3 regions of the Klebsiella sp. MISC125 genome follow, and region 3 is predicted to be linked to each of the others. Evidence: predicted binding sites of a transcription regulator. Region 3 holds the regulator's gene; each other region holds the start of a gene.
What was found. The regulator sigma-54, encoded in region 3, starts transcription at its own class of promoters, with help from an activator protein. The targets are predictions, from matches to a motif close to GTTGGCACANNTTTCGCTNT.
Positions count from the first base shown of each region.

Region 1: the regulator sigma-54 is predicted to act here: its motif matches at 2,444-2,463, upstream of glnA (glutamate--ammonia ligase).
Region 2: the regulator sigma-54 is predicted to act here: its motif matches at 3,631-3,650, upstream of norV (anaerobic nitric oxide reductase flavorubredoxin).

Region 1 covers NZ_CP180448.1:6,195,828-6,202,140, forward strand. The annotation lists gene ompL (porin OmpL) at 1-286, shown strand, start outside; gene typA (ribosome-dependent GTPase TypA) at 348-2,171, opposite strand; gene glnA (glutamate--ammonia ligase) at 2,551-3,960, shown strand; gene glnL (nitrogen regulation protein NR(II)) at 4,149-5,198, shown strand; gene glnG (nitrogen regulation protein NR(I)) at 5,207-6,313, shown strand, end outside.
Region 2 covers NZ_CP180448.1:1,431,569-1,437,881, reverse strand. The annotation lists gene gutM (transcriptional regulator GutM) at 1-202, shown strand, start outside; gene srlR (glucitol operon DNA-binding transcriptional repressor SrlR) at 271-1,044, shown strand; gene gutQ (arabinose-5-phosphate isomerase GutQ) at 1,037-2,002, shown strand; gene norR (nitric oxide reductase transcriptional regulator NorR) at 1,965-3,509, opposite strand; gene norV (anaerobic nitric oxide reductase flavorubredoxin) at 3,697-5,145, shown strand; gene norW (NADH:flavorubredoxin reductase NorW) at 5,142-6,275, shown strand.
Region 3 covers NZ_CP180448.1:657,523-663,835, reverse strand. The annotation lists gene kdsD (arabinose-5-phosphate isomerase KdsD) at 1-115, shown strand, start outside; gene kdsC (3-deoxy-manno-octulosonate-8-phosphatase KdsC) at 130-696, shown strand; gene lptC (LPS export ABC transporter periplasmic protein LptC) at 693-1,268, shown strand; gene lptA (lipopolysaccharide ABC transporter substrate-binding protein LptA) at 1,237-1,782, shown strand; gene lptB (LPS export ABC transporter ATP-binding protein) at 1,789-2,514, shown strand; gene rpoN (RNA polymerase factor sigma-54) at 2,562-3,995, shown strand; gene hpf (ribosome hibernation promoting factor) at 4,018-4,305, shown strand; gene ptsN (PTS IIA-like nitrogen regulatory protein PtsN) at 4,371-4,859, shown strand; gene rapZ (RNase adapter RapZ) at 4,905-5,759, shown strand; gene npr (PTS phosphocarrier protein NPr) at 5,756-6,028, shown strand; gene mtgA (monofunctional biosynthetic peptidoglycan transglycosylase) at 6,090-6,313, opposite strand, start outside.

The DNA of each region.
Region 1 (6,313 bases), 740 kb from region 3:
AAACGGTGAGCAAGATAATAATGATACCTACGAAGTAGGTACCTATTGGAATTTTATTATCACCGATAAATTCTCTTATACTTTTGAACCACACTATTTTACGCGGGTGAATGACTTTAATAGTAGCAACGGTAAAGACCATCACTGGGAAATTACCAATACCTTCAGGTATCGGATCAATCAAAACTGGCTGCCTTACTTTGAACTACGCTGGCTGGATCGCAATGTGGAGCCGTACCACCGGGAGCAAAACCAGATTCGCGCTGGGGTGAAGTATTTCTTTTAAGTTTTTTAGGCAAAAAAAAGCCGCTGATAATCAGCGGCTTTTTCATAGCAAGAAGCGTTAATTAATCTTCTTTAGAACCACGCATCGCGCGTTTACGATCGTTCTCGGTCAGATGACGCTTACGGATACGGACAGAAGTCGGGGTTACTTCTACCAGTTCGTCGTCATCGATGAACTCAAGAGCTTGCTCCAGCGTCATTTTCAGTGCCGGAACCAGGGTCGTCGCTTCGTCAGTACCGGAAGCACGCATGTTGGTCAGTTTCTTACCGGTCAGGCAGTTTACAGTCAGGTCGTTAGAACGACTGTGAATACCGATGATCTGGCCTTCGTAAACTTCTGCACCGTGACCCAGGAACAGCTTACCGCGGTCCTGCAGGCTGAACAGTGCGAACGCAACCGCTTTACCCTGGCCGTTGGAGATCAGAACGCCGTTCTGACGCTGACCCACATCACCCGCACGAACGTCGTCGTAATGGCTGAAGGTGGAGTACAGCAGACCGGTACCGGAGGTCATGGTCATGAATTCTGAACGGAAACCGATCAGACCACGGCTTGGGATCACGTAGTCAAGACGTACGCGGCCTTTGCCATCTGGATTCATGTTTTTCAGATCGCCTTTACGCTCACCCAGTGCCTGCATCACAGAACCCTGGTGCTGCTCTTCGACGTCCAGCGTGACGTTTTCGAACGGCTCTTGTTTACGGCCATCGATTTCGCGGAAGATTACTTTCGGACGGGAAACCGCCATCTCGAAACCTTCACGACGCATGTTCTCAATAAGAACAGACAGGTGCAGTTCACCACGGCCAGAAACGCGGAATGCGTCTGCATCCGGAGTTTCTTCAACGCGCAGCGCCACGTTGTGCACCAGCTCTTTGTTCAGGCGGTCAAGGATCTGACGAGAGGTAACGTACTTACCTTCTTTGCCACAGAACGGAGAGGTGTTAACGCAGAAGAACATGGTTACGGTCGGCTCATCAACAGACAGCGCCGGCAGCGCTTCAACATTCTGCGTATCGCAGATGGTGTCAGAGATGTTCAGCTCGCCCAGACCGGTGATCGCGATGATATCGCCAGCTTCTGCAACGTCGCTCTCGATACGCTCAAGACCCAGATGGGTCAGAACTTTACCGACTTTACCGTTACGGGTTTTGCCTTCGCTATCAACGATAGTAACCTGCTGGTTCGGCTTCACTTTACCGCGTTTGATGCGGCCGATGCCGATGACGCCAACGTAGTTGTTGTAGTCCAACTGGGAGATTTGCATCTGCAGCGGGCCATCAAGGTCAACGTTCGGAGCCGGTACGCGATCGACGATAGTCTGATACAGCGGAGTCATATCGTCAGCCATATCTTCGTGATCCAGACCCGCGATACCGTTCAGCGCAGAAGCGTAAACGATAGGGAAGTCCAGCTGTTCGTCGGTAGCGTCGAGGTTTACGAACAGGTCGAATACCTGATCGACAACCCAGTCAGGGCGTGCGCCCGGACGGTCAACTTTGTTGATAACAACAATTGGCTTCAGGCCATGAGCAAAGGCTTTTTTGGTCACGAAGCGCGTCTGCGGCATCGGACCATCCATTGCATCAACGACCAGCAGAACGGAATCGACCATGGACATGACACGTTCAACTTCACCACCGAAGTCGGCGTGCCCCGGGGTATCAACGATGTTGATACGGTAATCATTCCATTTGATAGCGGTGTTTTTAGCCAGGATGGTAATCCCACGCTCTTTCTCCAAATCGTTGGAGTCCATCACACGCTCTTGAGTTTCGGCACGCGCATCGAACGTACCGGATTGCTGCAGCAGCTTATCAACCAGGGTAGTTTTACCATGGTCAACGTGCGCGATGATGGCGATGTTACGCAAATTTTCGATCACAACTTTGCCTCAGGCATTTAGAAATAGCGCGTTATTGTACACGGATTAATCGCACTACAAAACAGGATCACAAACATCCCCCGCAAACAAGTATTGCAGAGTTTCTTTGTGACCGCTTTCACGGAGCGTTAAAAGGGTTATTAAAGGTCAATTGCACCAAATAAGTGCCCAATGTTCACACAATTGCACTATTATAGTGCAATGCATTCATAATGGTGCAGCCCTTTTGCACGATGGTGTGCATGATAACGCCTTTTGGGGGCAATTTAAAAGTTGGCACAGATTTCGCTTTATATTTTTTAAGGCAACAACGCCACCTTAAGCAGTTAGAAAGTTTTCGTTACCACGACGACAATGACCAATCCGGGAGAGTTTAAGTATGTCCGCTGAACACGTTTTGACGATGCTGAACGAGCACGAAGTGAAGTTTGTCGATCTGCGCTTCACCGATACCAAAGGTAAAGAACAGCACGTTACTATTCCTTCTCATCAGGTAAATGCCGAATTCTTCGAAGAAGGCAAAATGTTTGATGGCTCCTCGATTGGCGGCTGGAAAGGTATTAACGAATCCGACATGGTTCTGATGCCGGACGCAACTACCGCGCTGATCGACCCGTTCTACGAAGAACCGACGCTGATCATCCGTTGCGATATCCTGGAACCAGGCACCCTGCAGGGCTATGACCGTGACCCGCGCTCCATCGCCAAACGTGCGGAAGAATACCTGCGCGCAACCGGCATTGCGGATACCGTGCTGTTCGGGCCAGAACCTGAATTCTTCCTGTTCGATGACATCCGTTTTGGTGCGTCCATCTCCGGTTCTCACGTTGCTATCGATGATATCGAAGGCGCATGGAACTCTTCCACCAAATATGAAGGCGGCAACAAAGGCCACCGTCCGGGCGTGAAAGGCGGTTATTTCCCGGTTCCGCCGGTAGACTCTTCTCAGGATATCCGTTCTACCATGTGTATGATCATGGAAGAGATGGGCCTTGTTGTTGAAGCTCACCACCACGAAGTGGCGACTGCCGGTCAGAACGAAATCGCTACCCGCTTTAACACCATGACCAAAAAAGCGGACGAAATTCAGATCTACAAATACGTCGTGCACAACGTCGCACACCGCTTCGGTAAAACAGCGACCTTTATGCCAAAACCGATGTTCGGCGATAACGGTTCCGGTATGCACTGCCACATGTCCCTGTCCAAGAACGGCGTAAACCTGTTCTCTGGCGACAAATACGCAGGCCTGTCTGAACAAGCGCTGTTCTACATCGGCGGCGTAATCAAGCACGCTAAAGCCATTAACGCCCTGGCGAACCCGACCACCAACTCTTACAAGCGTCTGGTCCCGGGTTATGAAGCACCGGTCATGTTGGCTTACTCTGCCCGTAACCGCTCCGCTTCCATCCGTATTCCGGTAGTGACCTCTCCGAAAGCGCGTCGTATCGAAGTCCGCTTCCCGGATCCGGCTGCTAACCCGTACCTGTGCTTTGCTGCACTGCTGATGGCTGGCCTTGACGGTATCAAGAACAAAATCCATCCGGGCGAAGCGATGGACAAAAACCTGTACGATCTGCCGCCGGAAGAAGCGAAAGAGATCCCACAGGTTGCAGGTTCTCTGGAAGAAGCATTGAACGAACTGGATGCTGACCGTGAATTCCTGACCGCTGGTGGCGTATTCACCAACGACGCAATCGATGCTTACATCGCCCTGCGTATTGAAGAGAACGACCGTGTACGCATGACTCCGCACCCGGTTGAGTTCGAGCTGTACTACAGCGTTTAATTTTGCTGTAAATCCGCGGTATTCCGTGTTGTGGCGTGGGGTACCGAGGATGTTTTGTTGCCGTGGAAACTTTCAGCCCATCTCAGGATGGGCTTTTTTCTCCACCAACGCGCTGATCTCATGAGCTTTTTACTCATAAAAAGCTATACTGCACTAAAATGGTGCACTCTAATTCAGGAGACTGTCAGATGGCAACAGGCACACTGCCCGATGCTGGGCAGATCCTTAACTCTTTAATCAACAGTATCTTACTGGTCGATGACGACCTGGCGGTGCATTACGCGAACCCGGCTGCACAGCAGTTGCTGGCGCAAAGCTCACGTAAGCTATTTGGTACCCCGCTCCCGGAGCTGTTGAGCTATTTCTCGCTGAATATTGGTCTCATGCAGGAGAGCCTGCAGGCGGGCCAGGGCTTTACCGATAACGAAGTGACGCTGGTCATCGATGGTCGGTCGCATATCCTGTCTCTGACGGCACAGCGCCTTCCTGAGGGCTACATTTTGCTGGAAATGGCACCGATGGATAATCAGCGTCGTCTGAGCCAGGAACAGCTTCAGCACGCACAGCAGATTGCCGCGCGTGACTTAGTGCGCGGTTTGGCCCACGAGATTAAAAACCCGTTGGGTGGCCTGCGCGGTGCAGCGCAGTTGCTGAGCAAAGCGCTGCCCGATCCTTCGTTGACGGAATACACCAAAGTCATCATTGAGCAGGCCGATCGGTTAAGAAATCTGGTTGACCGCCTGCTGGGACCGCAGCATCCTGGAATGCACGTCACAGAGAGCATTCACAAGGTTGCAGAGCGAGTGGTGAAGCTGGTGTCTATGGAGTTGCCGGATAACGTCAAACTGGTTCGTGATTACGACCCAAGCCTGCCGGAACTCCCACACGACCCGGATCAAATTGAACAAGTGCTGCTGAATATCGTCCGCAATGCGCTGCAAGCGCTGGGGCCTGATGGCGGAGAGATAGTCCTGCGTACCCGTACGGCGTTCCAGCTGACTCTGCACGGGGTTCGCTACCGCCTTGCAGCACGTATTGACGTTGAAGATAACGGCCCGGGAATACCGTCTCACTTACAGGATACGCTGTTTTATCCGATGGTGAGCGGGCGCGAAGGCGGTACTGGCCTCGGGCTGTCTATCGCCCGCAGCCTTATCGATCAGCACTCCGGCAAAATTGAATTTACCAGTTGGCCAGGGCATACCGAATTCTCGGTGTACCTGCCTATTCGGAAGTAGAGGTGTTTATGCAACGAGGGATAGCATGGATCGTTGATGACGATAGCTCCATCCGTTGGGTGCTTGAACGCGCGCTCACCGGGGCTGGCTTGAGTTGTACAACGTTTGAGAGCGGCAGCGAGGTGCTTGATGCCCTCACCACCAAAACCCCGGATGTCCTGCTGTCTGATATCCGTATGCCGGGAATGGATGGGCTGGCGCTGCTGAAACAAATTAAACAGCGTCACCCGATGCTCCCGGTCATCATAATGACGGCGCATTCAGATCTGGACGCGGCGGTCAGCGCTTATCAGCAAGGTGCCTTTGATTATCTACCAAAACCGTTTGATATTGATGAAGCGGTGGCGCTGGTCGACCGCGCAATCAGCCATTATCAGGAACAGCAGCAGCCGCGAAATGCGCCAATAAATAGCCCAGCGGCCGATATTATCGGCGAAGCGCCAGCAATGCAGGACGTTTTTCGCATTATAGGCCGCCTGTCGCGTTCCTCCATCAGCGTGCTGATCAACGGCGAGTCCGGTACCGGTAAAGAGCTAGTTGCCCATGCTCTGCACCGCCACAGCCCGCGCGCTAAGGCACCATTTATCGCGCTGAATATGGCGGCAATCCCCAAAGACTTGATTGAATCAGAACTGTTCGGCCACGAGAAAGGGGCCTTTACGGGCGCGAATACCGTACGCCAGGGGCGTTTTGAACAGGCAGACGGCGGCACGTTGTTCCTCGATGAAATCGGCGATATGCCGCTGGACGTACAAACTCGGTTGCTGCGCGTGCTGGCTGATGGCCAGTTTTATCGCGTAGGCGGCTATGCGCCGGTGAAAGTGGATGTGCGCATTATCGCCGCCACCCACCAGAATCTTGAGCTGCGCGTACAGGAAGGAAAATTCCGCGAGGACTTATTCCACCGCCTGAACGTGATTCGCGTCCATCTCCCGCCGCTACGCGAGCGTCGGGAAGATATTCCGCGGCTGGCGCGCCACTTCCTGCAAGTTGCTGCTCGTGAACTCGGCGTTGAAGCCAAGCTGCTGCACCCGGAAACGGAGATGGCGCTAACCCGGCTGGCCTGGCCGGGTAACGTGCGTCAACTGGAGAACACCTGTCGTTGGCTGACGGTG
Region 2 (6,313 bases), 770 kb from region 3:
CGTCGTCGCCATCGCCGTCGACGAACACGATCGCATTCGCGATACGCTGTTAATGAAAGGTCTCACCGTCTTTGCCAGACCACAAAAAATTCCCGCTCTCAACGGCAAACATCTCAAGGAATTGCAGCCTGATGTGATCTTTCCCAATGATCCGCTCTGTCAGAATGCACTATTATTAGCGCTTAATCCGAAACATGGATAATTTCGTTGTGAAAGTTAATATCTTGCGAAATTATCATTTCGAAACTTTAAACGCAGGATACAACGCCTATGAAACCACGTCAGCGCCAGGCAGCCATTCTCGAGCACCTGCAAGCGCAGGGCAAATGCTCGGTTGAAGAGCTGGCGCAACACTTCGACACCACCGGTACCACCATCCGCAAGGATCTGGTCATCCTTGAGAATGCCGGTACCGTTATCCGCACCTACGGCGGCGTGGTGTTAAATAAAGACGAGGCCGACCCGCCCATCGACCACAAAACGCTCATCAACACTCATAAAAAAGAGCGGATTGCCGAAGCCGCCGTTCGCTTTATTCACGATGGCGACTCGATCATTCTTGACGCCGGCAGCACGGTCCTGCAAATGGTACCAATGCTCAGCCGCTTCAATAACATCACGGTGATGACCAACAGCCTGCATATCGTCAACGCCCTCTCCGAGCTGGATAACGAACAAACTATCCTGATGCCAGGCGGCACCTTCCGTAAAAAATCGGCCTCCTTTCACGGCCAGCTGGCGGAAAACGCCTTCGAGCACTTCAGCTTTGACCGACTATTTATGGGCACCGACGGGATTGATTTAATCGCCGGCGTCACCACCTTTAATGAGGTTTATACGGTCAGCAAAGCGATGTGCAATGCCGCCCGCGAGGTTATCCTGATGGCCGACTCATCGAAGTTTGGCCGCAAAAGTCCCAATATCGTCTGCGGCCTGGAGAGCGTGGACAAACTGATTACCGATGCCAACATCGACCCTGAATTCCAGCGGGCGCTGGAAGAAAAAGGCATCGAAGTCATTATTACTGGAGAACATCATGAGTAACTTTCTGTTAGAAGCCGGACGCCAGACCCTACTGCTGGAGCTTCAGGAGGCGAGCCGCCTGCCTGAACGCCTGGGCGACGACTTCATCCGCGCAGCGGAAATCATCATCCACTGCGAGGGCAAACTGGTGGTCTCCGGGATCGGTAAATCGGGCCACATCGGCAAAAAGCTGGCCGCTACATTCGCCAGCACCGGCACCCCGGCATTTTTCGTCCATCCGGCGGAAGCGTTACACGGCGACCTCGGAATGCTCGATAGCCGCGACGTGATGCTGTTTATTTCCTACTCCGGCGGCGCTAAAGAACTGGATCTTATCGTCCCACGGCTGGAAGAACGGTCCATACCACTGCTGGCGATGACCGGTAAATCCACCTCTCCGCTGGCGCTGGCCGCCAAAGCCGTTCTTGATATCGCCGTGGAACGCGAAGCCTGCCCGATGCACCTCGCCCCGACCTCCAGTACCGTCAACACACTGATGCTCGGCGACGCGCTGGCGATGGCGGTGATGCAGGCTCGCGGCTTTAATGAAGAAGATTTTGCCCGCTCGCACCCGGCTGGCGCGCTGGGCGCACGACTGCTGAACAAAGTTCACCATCTCATGCGCCGCGATGGCGACGTGCCGCGCGTGGATGTTGATACCAGCGTGATGGACGCGATGCTCGAACTCAGCCGCACTGGCCTGGGACTGGTGGCGGTCTGCGATGAGCACAATCACGTCCAGGGCGTGTTTACCGACGGCGACCTGCGCCGCTGGCTGGTAGGCGGCGGCAGTTTGCAAGATGTCGTCAGCCTGGCGATGACCCGCAACGGCGTAACCCTGCAATCAGAAAGCCGCGCAGTAGAAGCTAAAGAGCGCCTGATGAAGCACAAAATCAGCGCCGCTCCGGTGGTCGATGACAACGGACAGCTGGTCGGCGCGATTAACCTGCAGAACTTTTATCAGGCCGGGATCCTTTAAGTCCCAGACGCTTCGCCAGCCGATGCAGGTTGGCGACGTCGAGATCCAGCGCGCGGGCGGCGGCGGCCCAGTTCCGGCTGTTATCCGCCAGCGCTCTGGCAATCGCTTCGCGCTGGAAGGCTTCCGTCGCCTCGCGTAAATTCACCACCTCCGTCACCGGCTGCGGGCTTGCGCTCGGCAGGACCGGCGTTTCCACGGCGAACTGAAAATGCTGCGGCTCCAGCACCACCTCATTACCCGCCTGCGTCGCCCGCGCCAGCACCACCGCGCGATGGATCGCATGTTCCAGCTCACGCACGTTCCCCGGCCACAGCCAGGCGCGCAGCCTCGCCCGCGTCGTGTCGCTTAAAATCACCTGCGACAGCCCCATGCGCAAACGGCACTGCTCGCAGAAATACCCCGCCAACAGCACCACGTCGTTTTCCCGCTCGCGCAGCGCCGGAACCGACAGCGGGAACACGCTCAGACGATGATAAAGGTCGGCACGAAAACGCCCTTCCACCACCTCCTGACGCAGGTCGCGGTTGGTCGCCGCCAGCACCCGCACATCAACCCGCAGGCTGCGGTCATCGCCGACGCGCTGAATGTCGCCATACTGCAGCACCCGCAGTAGCTTGGCCTGTAGCGCCAGCGACAGCTCGCCAATTTCATCGAGGAACAGGGTCCCGTTGTCCGCCATTTCAAACTTGCCGCTGCGGTTACTTATCGCCCCGGTAAACGCCCCTTTAACGTGACCAAACAGCTCGCTTTCCGCCACGCTCTCCGGTAGCGCTGCGCAGTTGAGATACACCAGCGGGTTGGCTGCACGCGGCGACCCCTGATGCACCGCCTTCGCCACCAGCTCCTTGCCGGTGCCGGTTTCACCGCTAATCAGGACGTTCAGATCGGAAGCTGCGACGATATCGATCTCTTTTTTCAGCTGTAAAATCGGTGCCGACAGGCCAATTATCTCCTGACGCTCGGACGCCGGGTAAGCGATAGCCTGCTCCGGTAGCACGTTTTGATTCTCCAGCCGGGCAATCAGCAGCGCGTTATTCAGCGCCCCGGCTACCAGAGCGGCAATCAGGCGCAGCTCCTCATCGCTAAAGCTGTCGAAGCGATCTGCATCCATGCCGTCGAGAGTCAGCGCACCAATCAGGGTTTGTCCGGCAAATAGCGGCAGCCCGACGCAGGCATGTACCTTCAGGCTCTCCTGTCCGGGAATTAATCCGTCGTAAGGGTCCGGCAGGTCGCTGTCTGCCGGGAACCGCACCACATCCCCGGCGCGAGCAATCGCCTCCAGCCGCGGGTGACCTTCAAGGGCGAAGCGTCGCCCAAGTACATCCTGCGCCAGGCCATCAATCGCCAGCGGCACAAACTGATGCGCTTCGTAGCGCAGCAGCGCCGAAGCATCGCAGCCGAGAATCTGCCGCAGGGTGGTAATCAGGCGCGAGAAACGGTCGGCATGACCGATATCGCTTTGCAAATCAATGGCGATTTTCGCCAGGGCCTCGACGGAGAAACTCATTGTCGCCTCATAGTCATTCTGACAGTAAAGATAGTCATAACGACTATTTTAACCATTGTCATTTTGACATCAACAAATTTAGATAAAAACATTAAAACCTTTAAATTCAATTAATTAAAAAGTTGGCACGCAACTTGATATAAGCAAAACATCTTATTTGAACAATGCTGAATTAATTGAGGTTGCTATGTCTATTCTGGTTAAAAATAACATTCATTGGGTTGGCCAACGTGACTGGGAAGTGCGTGATTTCCACGGAACAGAATACAAAACGCTGCGCGGCAGCAGCTACAACAGCTATCTCATCCGCGAAGAAAAAAATGTGCTGATCGATACCGTCGATCATAAATTCAGCCGTGAATTCGTGCAGAATCTGCGCAGCGAAATCGACCTCGCCGATATCGACTACATCATTATTAACCACGCCGAAGAGGATCATGCTGGCGCGCTAACCGAACTGATGTCCTGCATTCCGGACACCCCGATCTACTGCACCAACAACGCCATCGACTCCATCACCGGTCACCATCACCATCCGGAGTGGAATTTTAACGTAGTGAAAACCGGCGACAGCCTGGATATCGGTAACGGCAAACAGCTGATTTTTGTGGAAACCCCGATGCTGCACTGGCCGGACAGCATGATGACCTATATGACCGGCGATGCGGTACTGTTCAGTAACGACGCTTTCGGCCAGCACTACTGCGACGAACGCCTGTTCAACGACGAAGTTGACCAGACCGAACTATTCGAGCAGTGCCAGCGCTACTACGCCAACATCCTGACCCCGTTCAGCCGCCTGGTGACGCCGAAAATCACCGAAATCCTCGGCTTCAATCTGCCGGTCGACATGATTGCCACCTCCCACGGCGTGGTATGGCGTGAAAATCCAACCCAGATCGTTGAGCTGTACCTGAAATGGGCGGCGGACTATCAGGAAGACCGTATCACCATTTTCTACGACACCATGTCCAATAACACCCGCATGATGGCGGATGCGATTGGCCAGGGCATCAACGAAGTTGACCCGAACGTGGCGGTGAAAATCTTTAACGTCGCCCGCAGCGATAAAAACGAAATTCTGACCAACGTGTTCCGCTCCAAAGGCGTGCTGGTCGGCACCTCCACCATGAACAACGTAATGATGCCGAAAATCGCCGGGCTGGTGGAAGAGATGACCGGCCTGCGTTTTCGCAACAAGCACGCCAGCGCCTTTGGTTCCCACGGCTGGAGCGGCGGCGCGGTTGACCGTCTCTCTACCCGTTTACAGGATGCCGGTTTTGAAATGTCCCTGAGCCTGAAGGCCAAATGGCGTCCGGATCTCGACGCGCTGGAAATTTGCCGTCAGCATGGTCGCGAAATTGCTCGTCAGTGGGCGCTGGCTCCGCTGCCGGAAGCCGCTGCCAAACCAGACCAGGCACAAGAAGCCTGCGCCTGTGCCGCCGCAGCGGCAGCCGACCTCGGACCGATGATGCAGTGCAGTGTGTGTCAGTGGATTTACGATCCAGAAAAAGGCGAGCCGAACCAGGACGTCCAGCCGGGTACGCCGTGGAGCGAAGTCCCGGATAACTTCCTCTGCCCGGAATGCTCGCTGGGTAAAGATGTGTTTGATGTTCTGGCATCGGAGGCAAAATGAGTGATGGCATCGTCATCATCGGCTCGGGCTTCGCGGCCCGTCAGCTGGTGAAAAATATCCGCAAGCAGGACCCGCAAATCCCGCTGACCCTGATCGCCGCCGACAGCATGGATGAGTACAACAAACCGGACCTCAGCCATGTAGTCAGCCGTGGTCAGAAAGCCGACGACCTGACCCTGCAAACGGCGGGAGAGTTTGCCGAGCAGTACAATTTGCGCCTGTTCCCGCATACCTGGGTGAGCGATATCGACGCCGGGAATCAGGTAGTGAAAAGCCAGGACCGCGAGTGGCGCTATGACAAACTGGTGCTGGCCACCGGCGCGACGCCGTTTATTCCGCCGGTGCCGGGACGCGAGCTGATGCTGACCCTCAACAGCCAGCGTGAGTACGGCGCAGCGCAGAGTCAGCTGCATGACGCCAGACGCGTGCTGATCGTCGGCGGCGGGTTGATTGGCTGCGAGCTGGCGATGGATTTCTGCCGCGCCGGGAAAGCGGTGACGGTGGTGGATAACTCCGCCAGCGTGCTGTCGGCGCTGATGCCGCCGGAGGCCAGCAGCCGCCTGCAGCATCGTCTGACCGATATGGGCGTGCACTTGATGCTGAAATCCCAGCTGGAAAGCCTGGAGCAAAACGCCGACGGCATTCGCGTCACCCTTGACCGTCAGCGCACAGTGACCGTTGATGTGGTGGTCGCTGCCGCCGGCCTGCGCCCGGAAACAGCGCTGGCGCGGCATGCGGGTCTGGAGATTAATCGCGGCGTGGTGGTAAACAGCCAGCTGCAAACCAGCCATCCGGCGATTTACGCTCTCGGCGACTGCGCGGAAATCAACGGCATGGTGTTGCCGTTCCTGCAACCGATTCTGCTGAGCGCCATGTGCCTGGGTAAAAATCTGCTGACCCAGCAGGGCGAGCTGAAGCTGCCGCCGATGCTGGTGAAGGTCAAAACGCCGGATTTACCGCTGCATCTGGCGGGCGATACCCGACGCGAGGATCTGACGTGGAATATCGTTGCCGCCAAAGACGGTCTGGTCGCAAAAGGCGTGGATGCCGAAAACCAGCTACGCGCCTTTGTGGTTAGCGAGGATCGCATGAAAGACGCCTTTGCGCTGCTCAAGCAGTTGGTGAGTTAGCCTGTATGGACTGACGTTATCCCCGGAGGCGGCGCGTT
Region 3 (6,313 bases):
CGATGCGCTGAACCTGATGCAATCCCGTCATATCACCTGCGTGTTGGTTGCTGATGGCGACCGTCTGGTAGGTGTGGTACATATGCACGATCTCTTGCGCGCGGGCGTAGTGTAAGTAAGGAAAAAATAATGAATAATGCTGATGCCCTGATCGCGACCTGTTATGGGCCGGTAAGTCAGGGCTTTATTGATCGCGCAGCGAAGATCCGTTTACTGATCCTCGATGTCGATGGCGTCCTGTCCGATGGGCTTATCTTCATGGGCAACCACGGCGAAGAGCTAAAAGCGTTTAACGTACGTGATGGCTACGGGATCCGTTGCGCCCTGACTTCAGATATTGAAGTGGCGATAATTACCGGACGAAAAGCTAAACTGGTAGAAGACCGTTGCCAAACTCTTGGCATCACGCATCTGTACCAGGGGCAGTCTAATAAACTGCTGGCATTTCATGAATTACTGAACAAACTGGCCGTTCGCGCTGATGAAGTGGCCTATATCGGTGACGATCTGATCGATTGGCCGGTGATGGCTGAGGTTGGTTTAAGCGTAGCGGTGGCAGATGCGCACCCGCTGCTGATCCCGCGCGCAGATTACGTCACTCGCATTAATGGCGGTCGCGGGGCGGTACGGGAAGTTTGCGATTTGCTACTATTGGCGCAGGGCAAGTTGGATGAGGCCAAAGGGCAATCTATATGAGTAAAACCAGACGTTGGGTTATCATTTTACTGTCGCTGGTCGCGCTGATCCTGATCGGCCTGAATCTGGCGAGTACGGACGAGACCACCCAGCAAGCGGTCAATCCTGATGAGCCAACGTATACCAGTGAGCATACCGACACCGTCGTTTATAGTCCGGAAGGGGCGCTTAATTACCGGCTGATAGCTGAACACGTGGAGTATTTTTCCGAACAGCAACTGTCGTGGTTCGCAAAACCGGTAATGACCACCTTCGATACTAACAAAGTACCAACCTGGTCTATCAAAGCGGATAAAGCCAAGTTGACGAATGACCGCATGCTGTATCTTTACGGGCACGTTGAAGTGAATGCGCTGACGGCGGATTCTCAACTGCGCAAAATTACGACGGATAACGCCCAGATAAACCTGGTGACGCAGGATGTTACCTCCGATGACATGGTGACGTTGTACGGAACAACATTTAATTCCAGCGGCCTGAAAATGCGCGGGAACCTGCGCAGCAAAAATGCCGAGCTGATTGAAAAGGTTAGAACCTCATATGAAATTCAGAACAAACAAACTCAGCCTTAAGATTGCGCTCGCCAGCGCCTTACTGGCCGCCAGCCTGCCGGCACTGGCAAAAACCGGTGACACCGATCAGCCAATTCATATTGAATCCGATCAGCAGTCGCTGGATATGCAAGGTAATGTCGTCACGTTTACTGGTAATGTCGTTGTTACCCAGGGAACCATCAAAATCAACGCCGACAAGGTTGTCGTAACTCGCCCGGGCGGAGAGAAAGGCAAAGAGGTTATTGACGGTTATGGTAACCCAGCGACCTTCTTCCAGATGCAGGACAACGGCAAGCCGGTTAAAGGCCGGGCGTCAAAAATGCATTATGAACTGCAAAATGACTTTGTCGTGCTGACCGGCAATGCGCATCTGGAACAGATCGATAGCAATATCCAGGGTGACAAAATCACCTATCTGGTAAAAGAGCAAAAAATGCAGGCGTTCAGCAATAAAGGTGGGCGAGTGACCACGGTTCTGGTTCCTTCGCAGCTGCAGGACAAAGGCACCGACCAGTCAAAGAAGGGTAAGTAATTCGTTATGGCAACATTAACTGCAAAGAATCTCGCCAAAGCTTACAAAGGCCGCCGTGTGGTGGAAGATGTCAGTCTGACCGTGAATTCAGGTGAGATTGTTGGCCTGCTCGGCCCAAACGGTGCGGGTAAAACCACGACCTTCTATATGGTCGTCGGTATCGTTCCGCGCGACGCTGGCAACATCATTATTGACGATGAAGATATCAGCCTGCTGCCACTACATGCTCGCGCGCGTCGCGGTATAGGCTATCTGCCGCAGGAAGCCTCCATATTCCGTCGCCTGAGCGTGTACGATAACCTGATGGCGGTATTGCAGATCCGGGACGACTTAAGCAACGAGCAGCGTGAAGATCGCGCGAAAGAGTTGATGGAAGAGTTTCACATTGAGCACCTGCGCGATAACCTCGGCCAGGCGCTCTCCGGTGGTGAACGTCGCCGCGTCGAAATCGCCCGTGCGCTAGCTGCTAACCCGAAATTTATCCTGCTGGATGAACCTTTTGCTGGCGTCGACCCTATTTCCGTCATCGATATCAAACGTATCATTGAGCATCTGCGCGATAGCGGCTTAGGCGTCCTGATAACCGACCATAACGTCAGGGAAACACTCGCCGTTTGTGAACGTGCCTATATCGTCAGCCAGGGTCATCTGATAGCTCACGGTACACCTCAACAAATCCTTGAAGACGAGCAGGTTAAGCGCGTGTATCTTGGGGAAGACTTCAGACTCTGATAGGGTAGAGGTTACAGACGTTTTAGCCGGAGATATTGGCCCTGAATATGAAGCAAGGTTTGCAATTAAGGCTAAGCCAACAGCTTGCCATGACGCCACAACTGCAGCAGGCGATTCGTTTACTGCAGTTGTCCACGTTAGAACTCCAGCAAGAACTCCAGCAGGCGCTGGATAGCAACCCGTTGCTGGAGCAAACCGATCTTCACGATGAGGTAGAAACCAAAGAGGCCGAGGATCGCGAATCTCTGGATACCGTCGATGCCCTTGAGCAAAAAGACATGCCTGAAGAACTGCCGCTTGATGCCAGCTGGGATGAGATTTATACAGCAGGAACGCCATCAGGTAACGGCGTCGATTATCAGGATGACGAACTGCCCGTCTACCAGGGTGAGACCACTCAAAGCCTGCAAGATTACCTGATGTGGCAGGTTGAACTTACACCGTTCACTGATACCGATCGCGCCATCGCGACCTCCATTGTCGATGCCGTTGATGATACCGGCTATCTCACTATTTCTGTCGAAGACATCGTTGAGAGCATTGGCGATGATGAAATCGGACTTGAAGAAGTTGAAGCCGTCCTCAAGCGCATTCAGCGTTTCGACCCCGTCGGCGTAGCGGCAAAAGATCTGCGCGACTGCCTACTGGTTCAACTTTCGCAGTTTGCCAGAGAAACACCCTGGATTGATGAAGCACGTCAGATCATCAGCGATCACCTTGATCTACTAGCGAATCATGATTTCCGCTCTCTCATGCGCGTAACCCGCCTCAAAGAAGAAGTATTAAAGGAAGCGGTAAGCCTGATCCAATCCCTGGATCCGCGCCCTGGTCAATCCATTCAAACTGGCGAACCAGAATATGTCATTCCTGACGTGCTGGTGCGTAAGGTGAATGACCACTGGGTCGTTGAACTCAATTCAGATAGCCTACCGCGCCTGAAGATCAATCAGCACTATGCTGCCATGGGTAACAGCACACGCAATGATGCCGACGGCCAGTTTATCCGCAGCAATCTGCAAGAGGCTCGCTGGCTGATCAAAAGCCTGGAGAGCCGTAACGATACGCTACTGCGCGTCAGTCGCTGCATTGTTGAGCAGCAGCAGGCCTTTTTCGAGAAAGGTGAAGAGCATATGAAGCCGATGGTACTGGCTGATATTGCTCAGGCCGTCGAAATGCATGAATCGACCATTTCACGCGTTACTACCCAAAAATACCTGCATAGTCCACGCGGTATTTTTGAGCTGAAGTATTTCTTCTCCAGCCATGTAAGCACAGAAGGCGGCGGCGAAGCATCGTCGACGGCCATTCGCGCGCTGGTGAAGAAGTTAATCGCCGCGGAGAACCCCGCGAAGCCGTTGAGCGACAGTAAGCTCACCACCATGTTATCCGATCAGGGTATTATGGTGGCGCGCCGCACCGTCGCTAAGTATCGAGAGTCTTTATCCATTCCGCCGTCGAATCAGCGTAAACAACTGGTTTGACCCAACCGATAAGGAAGACACTATGCAGCTCAACATTACAGGACACAACGTAGAAATAACCCCTGCTCTGCGCGATTTTGTTAATACGAAATTTAGCAAGCTGGAGCAGTTTTTCGATAGGATCAATCAGGTCTACATTGTGTTAAAGGTAGAGAAGGTAACGCAAATTGCGGATGCCAACCTGCATGTCAACGGTGGTGAAATCCATGCCAGTGCGGAAGGGCAGGATATGTATGCCGCTATCGATGGTCTTATTGATAAGCTGGCAAGACAGCTAACAAAACATAAAGATAAACTGAAACAACGCTAATTGTCCGGGCATAACCTACGCCAACCGCCAGCAGGCGGTTGGTCAGGGCGAGCTCAGGTGAAATTATGATAAATAACGATTCGGCTCTACAACTGAGCAATGTCCTTAACCAGGAATGTACCCGTAGCCAGGTTCACTGCCAGAGCAAGAAACGTGCCCTGGAAATCATCAGCGAGCTGGCAGCAAAACAGCTAGGCTTGCCGCCTCAGGTGGTGTTCGAAGCGATCCTCACTCGCGAGAAAATGGGCAGCACCGGGATCGGTAACGGTATCGCGATCCCACACGGAAAACTCGAAGAGGATACGCTGCGGGCCGTTGGCGTTTTTGTCCAACTGGAAACCCCGATCGCTTTTGATGCGATCGATAATCAACCTGTCGATCTCCTGTTTGCGCTTCTCGTTCCCGCCGATCAGACCAAAACTCATCTGCATACGCTTTCACTGGTCGCAAAACGTCTGGCGGATAAAGCAACCTGTCGCCGACTACGCGCCGCCCAAAGCAACGAAGAGTTGTATGAAATTATCACCGAAGCAGGAAGCAACGATGGGGCATAACGGGAGTCGCACCTTACTCTTTATCGTACTGAGGAGAAACGGTACATGGTACTGATGATCGTCAGCGGCCGTTCAGGATCGGGGAAATCCGTCGCCCTGCGAGCGCTGGAAGATATGGGTTTCTACTGTGTGGACAACCTACCGGTGGTTTTGTTACCCGAACTGGCACGCTCGCTTGCAGATAGAAATATCTCAGCTGCCGTCAGCATTGACGTACGTAACATGCCTGAGTCACCGGAAATCTTTGAGCAGGCAATGAAAAATCTGCCCGCAGAATTTTCGCCTCAGTTGCTGTTTCTTGACGCCGATCGCAACACCTTAATTCGCCGCTACAGCGATACGCGCCGCTTACATCCGCTGTCGAGCAAAAATCTGTCGCTCGAAAGCGCTATTGATGAAGAGAGCGACCTGCTGGAACCACTGCGTTCTCGCGCCGATCTGATCGTCGATACTTCCGAGATGTCGGTGCATGAGCTGGCAGAAATGCTGCGTACCCGTTTGCTAGGCAAACGCGAACGTGAGCTGACGATGGTCTTCGAATCTTTCGGCTTCAAGCATGGTATCCCTATCGATGCCGACTACGTTTTCGATGTGCGCTTCCTGCCTAATCCGCACTGGGATCCGAAACTGCGCCCGATGACAGGTCTGGACAAACCTGTCGCCGCCTTCCTCGACCGACACACGGAAGTTCACAATTTTATCTACCAGACTCGTAGCTATCTTGAACTATGGTTACCCATGCTGGAAACCAATAATCGCAGCTATCTGACGGTGGCCATTGGTTGTACTGGCGGTAAACACCGTTCGGTCTACATCGCCGAACAGCTGGCTGACTACTTCCGCTCGCGTGGTAAGAACGTGCAGTCTCGTCATCGGACGCTGGAAAAACGTAAATCATGACCGTTAAGCAAACCGTTGAGATCACCAATAAGCTGGGCATGCATGCCCGCCCGGCAATGAAGTTGTTTGAGTTAATGCAGAACTATGATGCTGAAGTCCTGCTGCGCAATGATGAAGGCACTGAGGCAGAGGCCAATAGCGTAATTGCCCTGCTGATGCTTGACTCAGCCAAAGGACGTCAGATTGAGATTGAAGCGAATGGCCCGCAGGAAGTTGAAGCGCTGGCAGCGGTTATCGCGCTGTTCAACGCCGGTTTTGATGAAGACTAGCACGACCCCCGGTTGCGTCGCGTGATGCTTACCGGGGTTATAAATTTAGCCACTATAAACATCAATGTAGCTTATTTTTCTGCATAAACCCTTCCCCACCCAACTGACGCATCTGGCGTAAAATCCACGCTTGCCGACTACGGACGTATCCTGACGGTGCGTCTGCGCGAAAGCGAATCGGGTTAGGCAAGACCGCAGCTAACAGCGCCGCTTCAGAAGCGGTCAACTTACTGGCCGGTTTATGAAAATAGCGCTGTGATGCGGCTTCCACACCAAACGTCCCTT